4 regions of the Xanthomonas sp. WHRI 1810A genome follow, and region 3 is predicted to be linked to each of the others. Evidence: predicted binding sites of a transcription regulator. Region 3 holds the regulator's gene; each other region holds the start of a gene.
The links. The regulator FliA, encoded in region 3, starts transcription of late flagellar genes. The targets are predictions, from matches to a motif close to TAAAGTTTNNCNNNCNNNGGCCGATAA.
Positions count from the first base shown of each region.

Region 1: ABQX22_RS06265 (methyl-accepting chemotaxis protein) is a predicted target of FliA. The motif match lies at 1,945-1,971, and genes of this name have one in related genera.
Region 2: ABQX22_RS03640 (methyl-accepting chemotaxis protein) is a predicted target of FliA. The motif match lies at 1,218-1,244, and genes of this name have one in related genera.
Region 4: ABQX22_RS20655 (methyl-accepting chemotaxis protein) is a predicted target of FliA. The motif match lies at 1,852-1,878, and genes of this name have one in related genera.

Region 1 is NZ_JBEGED010000003.1:38,145-41,352, forward strand. Features, by position in the region: gene tatB (Sec-independent protein translocase protein TatB) at 1-212, shown strand, start outside; gene tatC (twin-arginine translocase subunit TatC) at 209-1,021, shown strand; gene ABQX22_RS06260 (16S rRNA (uracil(1498)-N(3))-methyltransferase) at 1,018-1,725, shown strand; gene ABQX22_RS06265 (methyl-accepting chemotaxis protein) at 2,008-3,208, shown strand, end outside.
Region 2 is NZ_JBEGED010000002.1:80,765-83,972, forward strand. Features, by position in the region: gene ABQX22_RS03635 (cation:proton antiporter) at 1-675, opposite strand, end outside; gene ABQX22_RS03640 (methyl-accepting chemotaxis protein) at 1,364-2,983, shown strand; gene ABQX22_RS03645 (class I SAM-dependent methyltransferase) at 3,103-3,208, opposite strand, start outside.
Region 3 is NZ_JBEGED010000005.1:136,924-140,131, reverse strand. Features, by position in the region: gene fleN (flagellar synthesis regulator FleN) at 111-944, shown strand; gene fliA (RNA polymerase sigma factor FliA) at 941-1,681, shown strand; gene cheY (chemotaxis response regulator CheY) at 1,833-2,219, shown strand; gene ABQX22_RS09925 (protein phosphatase CheZ) at 2,260-3,027, shown strand; gene ABQX22_RS09920 (chemotaxis protein CheA) at 3,152-3,208, shown strand, end outside.
Region 4 is NZ_JBEGED010000015.1:84,340-87,547, forward strand. Features, by position in the region: gene ABQX22_RS20655 (methyl-accepting chemotaxis protein) at 1-1,740, opposite strand, end outside; gene ABQX22_RS20660 (VOC family protein) at 2,072-2,512, opposite strand; gene ABQX22_RS20665 (LysR family transcriptional regulator) at 2,621-3,208, shown strand, end outside.

The DNA.
Region 1 (3,208 bases), on a different contig from region 3:
CTGCGCCGATTCTTCCTGCGCCGATTCTTCCCACGCCGACCCCCGCGCCGCACAGCGCCGACATAGGCCCGGCAGCGCCGGCTGAAACCGCGTCGGTGAACGCCGAACCTGTCCATCCGGGCCCTGCTGCCGAACCGGCGCCTGTCCCTCCCGTGCCGGTGCAACGTGCGCCTTCCGCCAACGATTCGTCATTGCCACCGCGAGCCCCATGAGCAATATCCCGGAAAACGACCAGCAAATGCCGCTGATCTCGCACCTCACTGAACTGCGTTCGCGCCTGCTGCGGTGCGTGTTGGCGATCTTCGTGATCTTCGGCTGCCTGTTCTACTTCACCCAGAAGATCTACACCTTCGTGTCGGCACCGCTTCGGGTGTTCCTGCCCGAAGGCGCGACGATGATCGCGACCGACGTCGCATCGCCCTTCATCACGCCGTTCAAACTGACGATGATGGTGGCGCTGTTCCTCGCGATGCCGGTGATCCTTCATCAGGTCTGGGGCTTTATCGCACCCGGTCTGTACAAGCACGAAAAACGCGTCGCCGTGCCATTGCTGGTGTCCAGCATCGTGCTGTTCTACGCGGGCATGGCGTTCGCGTATTACCTGGTCTTCCCGCTGATCTTCCACTTCTTCGCCAGCGTGACCCCCGAAGGGGTGTCGATGATGACGGACATCGCCAGTTATCTGGACTTCGTCATGACGCTGTTCTTTGCCTTTGGCGTGGCGTTCGAGATTCCGGTGGCCGTCGTGCTGCTGGTGTGGATCGGCATCGTCGACGTCAAATACCTGAAGAAGATTCGCCCGTATGTGGTGATCGGCTGCTTCGTGGTCGGAATGATCCTGACGCCGCCGGACATCTTCTCCCAGACACTGCTCGCGGTGCCGATGTGGCTGTTGTTCGAAATCGGGGTGCTCTGCAGCTCGATGATCACCAAGCGCGGTGATCATGAGGACGACAAGGCCGCTGAAGACGCACAGGACGAGAAAGACAAACAGGATCAGCCGCCAGCGACTCAGTTGTGAATCTGCTGCTACTGGAAGACGCTGACTTCATCGCGGCGGATCGCGTCGTTTTGCGCGATCGCCGCTTCAAGCACATGCAGGACGTCCACCGCTCAGTGGTGGGCGACACCCTGCGTGTCGGGCGAGTGGGCGGCTTGATGGGCAGCGCCGCGGTGCTTCGGCTCGAGCCCCAGGAAGCCGAGCTGTCCGTCAGCTTTGATGATCCGCCGCCTGCCAAGCTGCCGCTGACGCTGCTATTGGCGCTGCCACGGCCCAAGATGCTGCGTCGGTTGTTTCAGACCGTTGCCACCATGGGTGTGCCTAAAATCGTCCTGCTCAACAGCTACCGCGTCGAGAAGAGCTTCTGGCAGACGCCGTTTCTGGAACCTGAGGCGATTCGTGAGCAACTGATTCTGGGCCTGGAACAGGGCCGGGACAGCGTGCTGCCTGAGATCGTCATCGAGAAGCGCTTCAAGCCCTTCGTCGAGGACCGGCTGCCTGCGCTGGTCGAGGGCACGTTAGGCCTGGTCGGTCACCCCGGTGATTTCCCGGCGTGTCCCCGCGCGGTTGAACAACCCGTCACCCTGGCCATCGGCCCCGAAGGTGGCTGGATACCCTACGAAGTCGAGCTGTTGCGCAAGGCCGGGCTGCAACCGGTGCAACTCGGTGAACGCATCCTGCGCGTCGAAACAGCCGTCACCGCCCTCCTCTCGCGCCTGTTCTGACCCCTTTGCAGGCAAAGCCATACTCCAACAAGGATCCCGGCAGCCTCCCCGATGCCGAGCCCACGCAAATTTTTGTGGGAGGGAGCTTGCTCGCGATGCGGCGTGTCACTTCCCTGATATGTCCCGGATGTACAGCGATCGCGAGCAAGCTCCCTCCCACCGTTCTGCGTCAACGCCCCATTTCACAAGCACGCTTCATCCGGTAATCGTCCACAGCCCTTCAGTTCCGCCGCCCGGCGCCGATGCACAGACATCAACGACAACACTGCTGAAGGAATCATCATGACTCGCTGGTTTGCCCAACGTCTTGCCAATGCAAGTGTCAGTCTCAAGCTGGGTATCGGCTTTGGCCTTGTGCTCCTGCTCACGGTGATCACCATGCTTGCCGGCTGGTCCGGTGTGAACTCGGTGATCGTGCGAGGCGACAAGCTGGGCAATATCTCGCAGGTCAGCGAAAGCACCCTTGAGCTGCGCATCGCGCGGATGGTCTATGACGCGAAATTCACTCCCGAAGCTGCCGCCGAGGTAATCAAAACACTCGATCAGCTCGATGCTGCGGTAAAGACGGCGCGGGCGAGCATTACTGGCGTTGACGACCTCAAGCGACTGGATGCACAAACGCAGGCCGCCGCTGACTATCGACGCGCGTTTGATGACATGGCCAAGGCTATCCAGGCCCGCGAAGCCACTCGGGTCAATCTGGGCGCAACGGCCGACGCTGCCGTGGATGAGGTCGGCAAGATCGAGGGTGCTCTGCTGTTGCAAGACGACATCCTTCAGTACAACAGTGCGGTAGACGTCAGCAAAAAGCTTCAGCAGGCACGCTTCCAGGTACGCGGTTACACCTACAGCGGCAACCCGGATTTCGAGAAGAACGCAACGGGTGCCATTGACGATGCCCAGACCGGGATCGACACCTTGGCGGGCGAAATTTCGTCGCAATACCTGCCGCAGTTGCAGCGTGCGTCCGTCGCGCTCAAAGGCTATCGCGGGGCCGTCGGCGCCTACCGAGAGGCGCAGCTGGCCAGCAGGCAGGCGCTGGACAGGATGAACGTGCTGGGCCAACAGTTGCTCGACACCAGCGACCAGTTGAACGCTTCCCAGAATGTCAAACGCGACGCCGACAGCGAGAGCGCCAAGACGACATTGATCACCGTGACCGTGTTGGCGCTGCTGCTGGGCCTCATCGCCGCATGGATCATCACCCGCCAGATCACTCATCCCCTGCGCGACACCCTGGCGGCGGTCGACCGCGTTGCCTCCGGCGACTTGACCCACAACCTTGATGTTCAGCGCCGGGACGAGTTGGGCAAGGTGCAGAGCAGCATCCAGCGCATGACCGTCAACCTGCGCCAATTGGTCAGCGGCATCAGTGACGGCGTGACCCAGATCGCAAGCGCCGCCGAAGAGTTGTCAGCGGTCACCGAGCAGACCAGCGCCGGGGTCAACAGCCAGAAAGTGGAGACCGACCAGGTCGCCACCG
Region 2 (3,208 bases), on a different contig from region 3:
GGCATTCTTGATGCGCAGGTAAATCATCAGATGCCCGACACCACGGCCCAGGCCGTAGCCCAGCAGCAAGCCCACCGGCACGCCCCAGACAATGTTCTTCAGCAGCCAGCCCTGCACCCAGTCGAAATTGCCGTCGTGCATGCCCAGAAACGCCAGGGCGAAAATCACGAAAGGGAAGGCGGTGCCGTCGTTCATCCCGGCCTCGCCTGACAGGCCGAACCTGACCCGGTCGAAATCCTGCGCGTTGTTGACCTGCACCAACCCGGCCAGCACCGGGTCGGTTGGCGACAGCATCGCCCCCAGCAGCAACGAAATGCCCCAGGAAATCCCCAGCAGGTAGTGCGCCGCCAGACAGGTGCCCAGGATCGTCAGCAGCATCACCGGGCCGGCCAGCAGATACGCCGCGGCCCACGCTTTGCTGTTGAACGGCAGGCGCAGTTTGATCCCGGTGCTGAACAGCGAGAACAACACCGCAACTTCAGTCAGGCGTTCCAGCCATTCAAAGGAGGTGCGCACGTCTAGCTTCATCACGTCCAGCCCCATGGGGCCGATGGCGAAACCGAACGCCAGGCACACCGCCGAAGTGGTCACCGGCAGCCAGCGCAAGTAAGAGGACGTCAGTGCGAGCAGCATCAACAAGACGCCGAGCACAGTCATGCAAAGAATAAAGCTCATTGGGCCTCGATATGCGTGGGGGGTGCCTCGTTCTGTGTGTGACTGCCTCGTGACGGGATAGTTGAGACAATTTGTTGCGGCGGGGTGACGCAGCCAGATAACGCGTCCGACGGTGGGTCACTGTTGGAGCGAGGCTTGCCCGCGAAGGGTGTCCAGACGCTGGAAATGTATCGCCCGTGCCGGCTTCTTCGCGGGCAAGCCTCGCTCCAACAGGTCATCCACGGTTGGACGCTGGGCCGATGTTGTGCTGATCGTCCCACGCTCTGCGTGGTAACGCCGCCCCTGACGCTCCGCGTCCCGGCCGTGACGCGGAGCGTCTTTGAATGCATGCCCAGGCGGAGCGTGGGAACGATCAATGCCGGTTGCCGGAACCCGCAGCGGCGCATTCAGCACGATCTGTGGGAGGGAGCTTGCTCGCGAGTGGATGTTCGACACGCAGACGATGTGTCGGCTGTACCGGCCTCATCGCGAGCAAGCGCCCTCCCACGGTTGGACGCTGGGCCGAGGTTGTCGACCGACCGTCGGGTGCGACGCCACGGGGTTAAAGAACCGCTGCAGCAGGTCGATGGAGGCTAGGTAAGCCTCTGTTGCGGAACGCTTTCCGGACAGGGCCACAGGGAGGTGGCGGTGTTTTCAGCCTCCGGGTTTTTTCCGGAGACAGCGGTCCTTTCCCGGCGAGATTCCCCGTATGTCCAAATCCCTTAAATTCCAGATTCTGGCGTTGCTCAGCGCAAGCCTGGTGCTGGTGCTGTTGATTGCGCTGGCGTGTTTTCATTTTCTGTCCAGCAACGTGCAGGCGTATCGCGGGCTGCTGGACGGGCCCTTGCAGGGCTCGCAACTGATCGACCAGGCCAACCTGCAGTTCAAGGTGCAGGTCCAGGAATGGAAGAACGTGTTGCTGCGCGGCAAGCTGCCTGCCGACCGCGACAAGTTCTGGGGCCAGTTCGAAGAGCAGGAGCGCGCGGTCCAGGCGACCCTCGGACAGCTGAGTGGCGTGCAGGGCATCGACCCGGCGCTCAAGACCCGCATTGAACGTCTCAAAGAAGAACACCGCACCCTCGGCACCGCCTACCGCAAGGGCCGTGATGCCTTCGTCGCCGCCAACGGTGACCCGGTGGCCGGGGATCAGGCGGTCAAGGGCGTGGACCGCGCCGCCAGCGAGCAGATGACCGAACTGGTGACCGAGCTGCGCAAGCAAAGTGACCAACAATCGATAGCCATCAGCGCCGCCGCTGATCGCACCATCCTGCTGGGCACGGTGGTCATGCTCGCATCCGCCTTGCTGGTGGGCTTGCTCACGCTGTGGGTGGTCAACCGCAACATCGTCGGCCCGATCCGCATGCTGATCGAGTACGTCGCGCAATTGAGTGAAGGCAAGTTCAGCGAGCGCGTCAGCATCAACCGCCGGGATGAATTGGGGCGCCTGGCTGTGGCCGCCAACACCTTGCGCGATTTTCTCGCCGACACCTTCACCCGCCTCAAGCGCAGCACCACCGACCTGGACAGCGCCGGCGGCGAGCTCAACGCCATCGCCGCGCTGATGGCCCAGGGCACGCTGGAGCAGTTCGAACGCACCGATCAGGTGGCCACCGCGATGAACGAGATGTCGGCCACCGCGCAGGAAGTCGCGCGCCATGCGGCCGAAGCCTCCCAGGCGGCAGACGAAGCGGATCGCTGTTCCCAGGAAGGCGACAAGGTGATGGGCGCGACCATTTCCGCCATCAACCAGACCCGCAATGAAATCAGCAACACCGCCGAGGTCATCCGCCGTCTGGAAACCGACAGCGGGCGCATCGGCAAAGTGCTGGAAGTGATTCGCGGGATCGCCGAGCAGACCAACCTGCTGGCGTTGAACGCGGCCATTGAAGCGGCGCGGGCAGGGGATGCCGGGCGTGGTTTCGCGGTGGTGGCCGATGAGGTCCGCACCCTGGCCCAGCGCACGGCGGCGTCCACCGCTGAAATCAATCAGATCATCCACTCGGTGCAGACCGGTGCCACCGATGCCGCCCTGGCCATCGAAAACGGCCAGGCCCGCAGCCAGGAAAGTGTCGACCAAGTGGCGCTGGCCGGCAGCTCGCTGCAGCGCATCACCGCCGCGGTGGAATCGATCCGCGACATGAACCGCCAGATCGCCACGGCGGCCGAGGAGCAGACGTCGGTGGCCGAAGACATTTCGCGCAACCTCACGGAAATCACCGCCATCGCCACCACCAACCAGGACAACGTCACCCGCACCCAGGTCGCCAGCGGCAACCTGCATCAGTTGTCGGTAGGGCTCAATGACGTGATATCGAGGTTGAGTGCTTAAAAGCGCCTCCGGCAGCTGCCCTGATCTGTTGGAGCGAGGCTTGCCCGCGAATGGCCAGTGACGACTATGCAAATGTGTCGCTGGAACAACGATTCGCGGGCAAGCCTCGCTCCAACCGGTTATTCGTCATTCATCACATGCTGTGTAAAGACCAACGCTTTTAATCCGCCCTCCGGCTCCGCATCCGGAAACTCCGGCGGGTTGTCCAGCCGCTGCACGAATCGC
Region 3 (3,208 bases):
TATGACACTGGAATGCACCCACTTCGCTGGTCTGCCAGGCATTGTTCGTACCACGAACGTGCAGCCCGACATGTGGCTTAGGTCTAAGCAAGACAAGGTAAACAATTAACATGGGCAGCATGCATCCCGTACAGGTTATTGCAGTGACCGGTGGCAAAGGTGGCGTAGGCAAGACGAACGTGTCGGTGAACCTTTCACTGGCGCTGGCCGAGCTTGGACGCCGCGTCATGTTGCTGGACGCCGATCTGGGTCTGGCCAACGTCGACGTGCTGCTGGGGCTTACGCCAAAACGCACCCTTGCCGACGTCGTTGAAGGTCGATGCGAGCTGCGCGACGTCCTGCTGCAGGGCCCGGGCGGTATCCGCATCGTGCCGGCGGCGTCCGGCACCCAGAGCATGGTCCACCTGACCCCGGCGCAACACGCAGGGCTGATTCAGGCGTTCAGCGACATCGGCGACAACCTGGACGTGCTGGTGATCGACACCGCTGCCGGGATCGGCGAGTCGGTGGTGAGTTTCGTGCGCGCCGCCCAGGAAGTGCTGCTGGTGGTGTGCGACGAGCCGACCTCGATCACGGACGCCTACGCCCTGATCAAGTTGCTCAACCGCGACTACGGCATGAACCGTTTCCGGGTCCTGGCCAACATGGCACAGAGCCCGCAGGAAGGTCGCAACCTGTTCGCCAAGCTGACCAAGGTCACCGACCGCTTCCTCGACGTCGCCCTGCAGTACGTAGGCGCGGTGCCGTACGACGAATGCGTGCGCAAGGCCGTGCAGAAACAACGCGCGGTGTACGAAGCGTTTCCCCGTTCCAAGTGCTCGCTGGCGTTCAAGGCCATCGCGCAGAAAGTGGACACCTGGCCGCTGCCGGCCAATCCGCGTGGGCATCTCGAATTTTTCGTCGAACGCCTGGTGCATCAGACCAGCGCAGGGCCAGTGTCATGACAGCAAGTGGGTATCGCATGTACAGCAAATCGTCCCGTGATTCCCAGTATGAGCTGATCGAGCGCTATGCGCCCTTGGTCAAGCGGATTGCCTATCACTTGCTGGCGCGTCTGCCAGCCAGCGTGCAGGTCGAAGACTTGATCCAGGCCGGCATGATCGGGCTGCTCGAAGTGTCGACCAAGTACGACTCCACCAAAGGCGCCAGCTTTGAAACCTACGCCGGGATTCGTATCCGTGGCGCGATGCTCGATGAAGTGCGCAAGGGTGACTGGGCGCCTCGCTCGGTGCACCGCAACACGCGCATGGTCAGCGACGCGATTCGTTCAATCGAAGCGAAAACCGGGCGTGACGCTAAAGATCACGAAGTTGCGGCCGAACTCCAATTGAGTCTCGACGATTACTACGGGATTTTGAACGATACCTTGGGCAGCCGGCTGTTCAGTTTCGACGACCTGTTACAGGACGGCGAACATGAAGGGCTGCACGAGGACGGCGCAAGCCAGTCGCTCGAGCCGTCGCGGGATCTGGAAGACGAGCGTTTCCAGAGCGCGTTGGCCGAGGCCATCGCCAATCTGCCAGAGCGTGAACGCCTGGTGTTGGCGCTGTACTACGACGAAGAGCTGAACCTCAAGGAAATCGGTGAGGTCCTGGGTGTCAGCGAATCACGGGTCAGCCAGTTGCACAGCCAGTGCGCCGCGCGTTTGCGAGGGCGTCTGGGAGAATGGCGAGCACGTTGACAGACCCGCAACGCACGTTGCGTGTCGTGTTCTGCCGCATTTATTTGCCAAGCCCGTCGTGGTTTCGTGCAGCCCGGTCAGCGAGCTGTGCCGGTATTGATTGAACGCGCGTCCAGGTGCTGGACGCGTTAAAGACTGCTTGGAGGTCGAATTGGACAAGAACATGAAAATCCTCATCGTTGATGACTTCTCAACGATGCGGCGGATCATAAAAAACCTGTTGCGTGACCTTGGGTTCACCAACACGGCCGAAGCAGATGACGGCATCACCGCCTTGCCGATGTTGCAAAGCGGCTCGTTTGATTTTCTGGTGACCGACTGGAACATGCCGGGCATGTCCGGCATCGACCTGCTGCGTCAGGTGCGTGCCGACGAGCGCCTGCGCAGTCTGCCGGTGTTGATGGTCACCGCTGAAGCCAAGCGTGAGCAGATCATCGAAGCCGCACAGGCCGGTGTCAACGGGTACGTCGTCAAGCCTTTCACAGCGCAAGTACTGAAAGAAAAAATCGAGAAGATATTCGAGCGCGTCAATAGCTGATGTTCGCTGCGAGGGCGCTATGGATTCCAAAGATTCGACAATGGGTGACTTTGAGTCAACCCTGAAGAAACACGCACAGCAGCTGGTCGAAAGCCTTGAAAAAGGCAAGTTCGGCGACGCCGTGCAACTGATCCATGAGCTGAACCAGACCCGGGATCGCGGCCTGTATCAGGAAGTCGGCAAGCTGACGCGTGAGCTGCACAGCGCCATCGTCAACTTCCAGATCGACCCGAGCATGCCCCAGGCCGAAGAGGTCTCTCAGATCACCGACGCGACAGAGCGCTTGTCGTACGTGGTCCGGCTGACCGAGAACGCAGCCAATCGGACCATGGATCTGGTGGAGCAAAGCACCCCGTTGATGAACGGGCTCACCACCGACGCCCAGGCCTTGAGCGCCGACTGGGGCCGCTTCATGCGGCGCGAGATCAGTGCCGAAGAGTTTCGCGACCTGGCCCGCCGTGTCGACACGTTCCTGACCCGCAGCGAGCAGGAGACCCACGAAGTGGCGGGCCACCTGAACAACATTCTGCTGGCCCAGGATTACCAGGACCTCACCGGTCAGGTGATCAAGCGCGTGACGCAGTTGGTGACCGAAGTCGAGAGCAACCTGCTCAAGCTGGTACTCATGGCCAGCCAGGTCGACCGCTTCGCGGGCATCGAACACGACCAGGAAGTCTTCCGTCAGCAAAAAGAACAGGAAAAACTTCACTCCAAGGGTGAAGGTCCGCAGATTCATGCCGATAAACGTGAAGACGTCGTATCCGGTCAGGATGATGTAGACGATCTGCTATCCAGCCTGGGTTTCTAGGTTCTGAGTCAACAGCGGTGGTGAGCCGGCGGCGTGATGTTTGACCGCCCCCGGATCACCCCCACTGACGGCTTAGCCCACGACCTGGATCGGTTGACGGTTAAATTTTAGGAGCACCCCCCCAATGAGCTTCGGCGCCGATGAAGAAATCCTTCAGGATTTTCTGGTTGAGGCCGGCGAG
Region 4 (3,208 bases), on a different contig from region 3:
GGTCTGCTCTTCGGTTGCCGTGGCCACCGACTGGTTCATGCCATCGATTTCGCTGATGCGCTGGGTCACGCTGCTCAACCGTTCGCCGGCCTGATTGGCGATTACCACACTGCTTTCGCTCTGACGCTGGCTCTCGGTCATGTTGACCACCGCGTCCCGGGCGCCGACCTGCAGCTCTTCAATCATCTTCTGCACTTGCTGCGCCGAATCCTGGGTGCGATGCGCCAGGTTGCGCACTTCATCGGCCACCACGGCAAACCCGCGACCGGCCTCGCCCGCCCGTGCCGCTTCGATCGCAGCGTTCAGCGCCAGCAGGTTGGTCTGCTGGGAGATGCCGGTAATCACTTCCAGGATCTGCCCGATGTTGGCGGTCTTGTTGTTCAGGGTTTCGATGTTGACGCAGGACTCGCTGATCTTCTCCGACAGCTGATTCATTGCGGTGATGGTCTGGCTGACCACCCCCTGCCCTTCGGCGGCCAACTGGCTGGCCTGGCTGGAATGTTGCGAAGCCAGGGCGGCGTTGTGCGCGATTTCCTGGGCGGCGGCGCCCAGTTGATTGATGGCAGCCGCGACGCTGGTGGTGCGGTTGGATTGCTGGTCGGAGTTGCCCATGGATGAGTTGGACGCGCGGACCACCCGCGCGGCGACTTCACCCAGTTGCCCGGCGGTGGACGCCACTTCGCGGATCGAGCTGTGGATACGCTCGACGAAGCGGTTGAACGACTGGGCCATCTGCCCGAATTCGTCGTTGGAATCGTTGTTCAGGCGCTTGGTCAGGTCGCCTTCGCCGTCGGCGATGTCCGCCATGGCGCGACCCATCTGGTGCAACGGACGCATCAACACCCGAATCAGCAAGCCCAGCAACAGGATGATGATCGCCACCGCAATGACCATGGCGGTGATCGCCGAGGTGCGGAATTCGCTGAGCATCGAGTAGGCCGCGTCGCGATCCAGCACCAGCGCCACGTACCAGTTGGCGGTGCTCTGGCCTTCGACTTTGGTGAAGGAAATGAACTGCGCCTTGCCGTTGGATTCGATCTCGGTCACGCCGGGCACGATCTTCGGCGCACCGTTGGGGTAGGCGTCGGAGACGTTCTTGAGCACCAGCTTGCTGTCGGGGTGGATCAGAATCTTGCCGTCGGCGCTGACGATGTACGCGTAGCCATGACCGCCGAAATTCAGCGAGTTGATGGTCTTGCTGATGGCGTCCAGCGAGATGTCGGCACCGGCGACACCGATCATCTGCCCTTGCTGGCGCACCGGCGTGGCCAGGGTCACGACGAGTTTGCCGGACGACGCGGCGATGTAGGGTTCGGTAACGATGGTGGCCTGCGCCGCATCCGCCACCTTGTACCAGCCGCGGGCGCGAGGGTCGTAGTCGGCGGCGCGATTGCCGGCGGGGACGGAGAACATCACGCCGTCCTTGCCGCCGAAATAACTGAGCTGGAAGTTGTCCGGGTACACCGGCAGGCCGATGGCACGCTGCAGGCTGGTCGGTGCCGGGCCGTCCACGGCAATCTGCTGGGCCATGGAGTGCAACAACTGGGTGCGACTTTCCAGCCAGGTTTGAATGTTCTGGGTGGTCAGACTGCCTAACTGGGTAAGTTCAGAGTCCACACTGGTTCTAAGGGTTTCACGTTGTCGGTAGTCGTTCACCACAATAAAGAGTGAAAACGCGACGACAACTATCAACGCGGCAGCCAGCAGGATTTTTCTGCTGAAGCCAAGACTTCTGATCATACGTGTGTGTCCATAACCAAGATTGACAGCGAGGGGTTTGCACCACCGGATGGGCGCGCGCTGGGCTTTTTACAGGCTTGCGCAGCAAAAGGAAGACGCGGCTTGCACTCTGTGTCGGCCGGCTTGAGAAAGGCGTTAGTGCTAATGACGAGTGGTGAGGAAGTTATTGAAGGGGGTGTACTTGGTTGAATAAACGGGTGTTTGAATCATTAAGTTTTTCAGTCCGATGATTGTAGGAGCGCGCTTGCCCGCGATTGCGATCTGGCGGTGATATCTCCAGAGGCTGACACAACGCAATCGCGGGCAAGCGCGCTCCTACAGGTAGCCGGTTTTACTTGGCAAACAACTGCGACATGTCCTTGAACGCCTTGAACTCCAGCGCGTTGCCGCACGGGTCGAACAGGAACATCGTGGCCTGCTCGCCCACCTGGCCCTTGAAGCGCACGTAGGGTTCGATGACGAATTTCACGCCTTGCCCGCGCAAACGCTCAGCCAGCGCCTCCCAGACTTCCCATCCCAGCACCACACCGAAATGCGGCACCGGCACGTCGTGGCCGTCCACTGCGTTGCTGCCGGCGTGGGCCTGGGAGTCGGTTTTCGGGTGTTCGTGGATCACCAGTTGATGGCCGAAGAAGTCGAAATCCACCCACTGCTCACTGGAGCGGCCTTCCGGCAGGTTGAACAAGTTGGCGTAGAAATGCCGGGCGGCGGCGAGGTCGTAGACCGGGATGGCGAGGTGAAACGGGGTAAGGGTCGAGGTCGGTGTGGTCACGGTGATGTCTCTTTGTAGTGAATGGCCGTATCTTTGCCCATTGTTTAATGAATTGAAAACGCATAATTTTCGTGCCGAGCACGAATTATTTTGATCAATGGGCACTGCATGATCCGCGAACTGAAAACCCTGCTGACCGTCGCCCGCCTCGGCACTTTCGTCGCCGCCGGCAACCACATCGGCCTGACCCAGTCGGCCATCAGCGCGCAGATCCGCACCCTGGAAAAAGCCCTGGGCAGCAGCCTGTTCGACCGCAATGGCCGCAGCGCTACCTTGAATGCGGCAGGTCAGCGCGCCCTGCCCATGGCCCGGGAGATCGTCGAGATCTTCGAGCGCATGGCCAGACCCGAGCACGACAGCGGCTATTTCGGCGAGCTGGTGATCGGCGCCATCGCCACCGTGCAGACCGGCCTGTTGCCCGATGCGCTGGTGCGGCTCAACCAACACGCTCCGGCCATCGAAGCCAAGGTCAGGCCCGGGGTGTCGCAGCACCTGCTCAATAGCGTGGACGCCGGCGAGATCGACATGGCGATCCTGATTCACCCGCCGTTCGCGTTGCCCAAGGACCTGCACCTGGAAGTGATCCGCCGCGAGCCGTTCGTGCTGATCGCCCCGCCGCACACCACCGGGGACGATCCGCTGCAATTGCTGCGGGACAACCGCCTGGTGCGCTACGACCGGCATTCATTCGGCGGG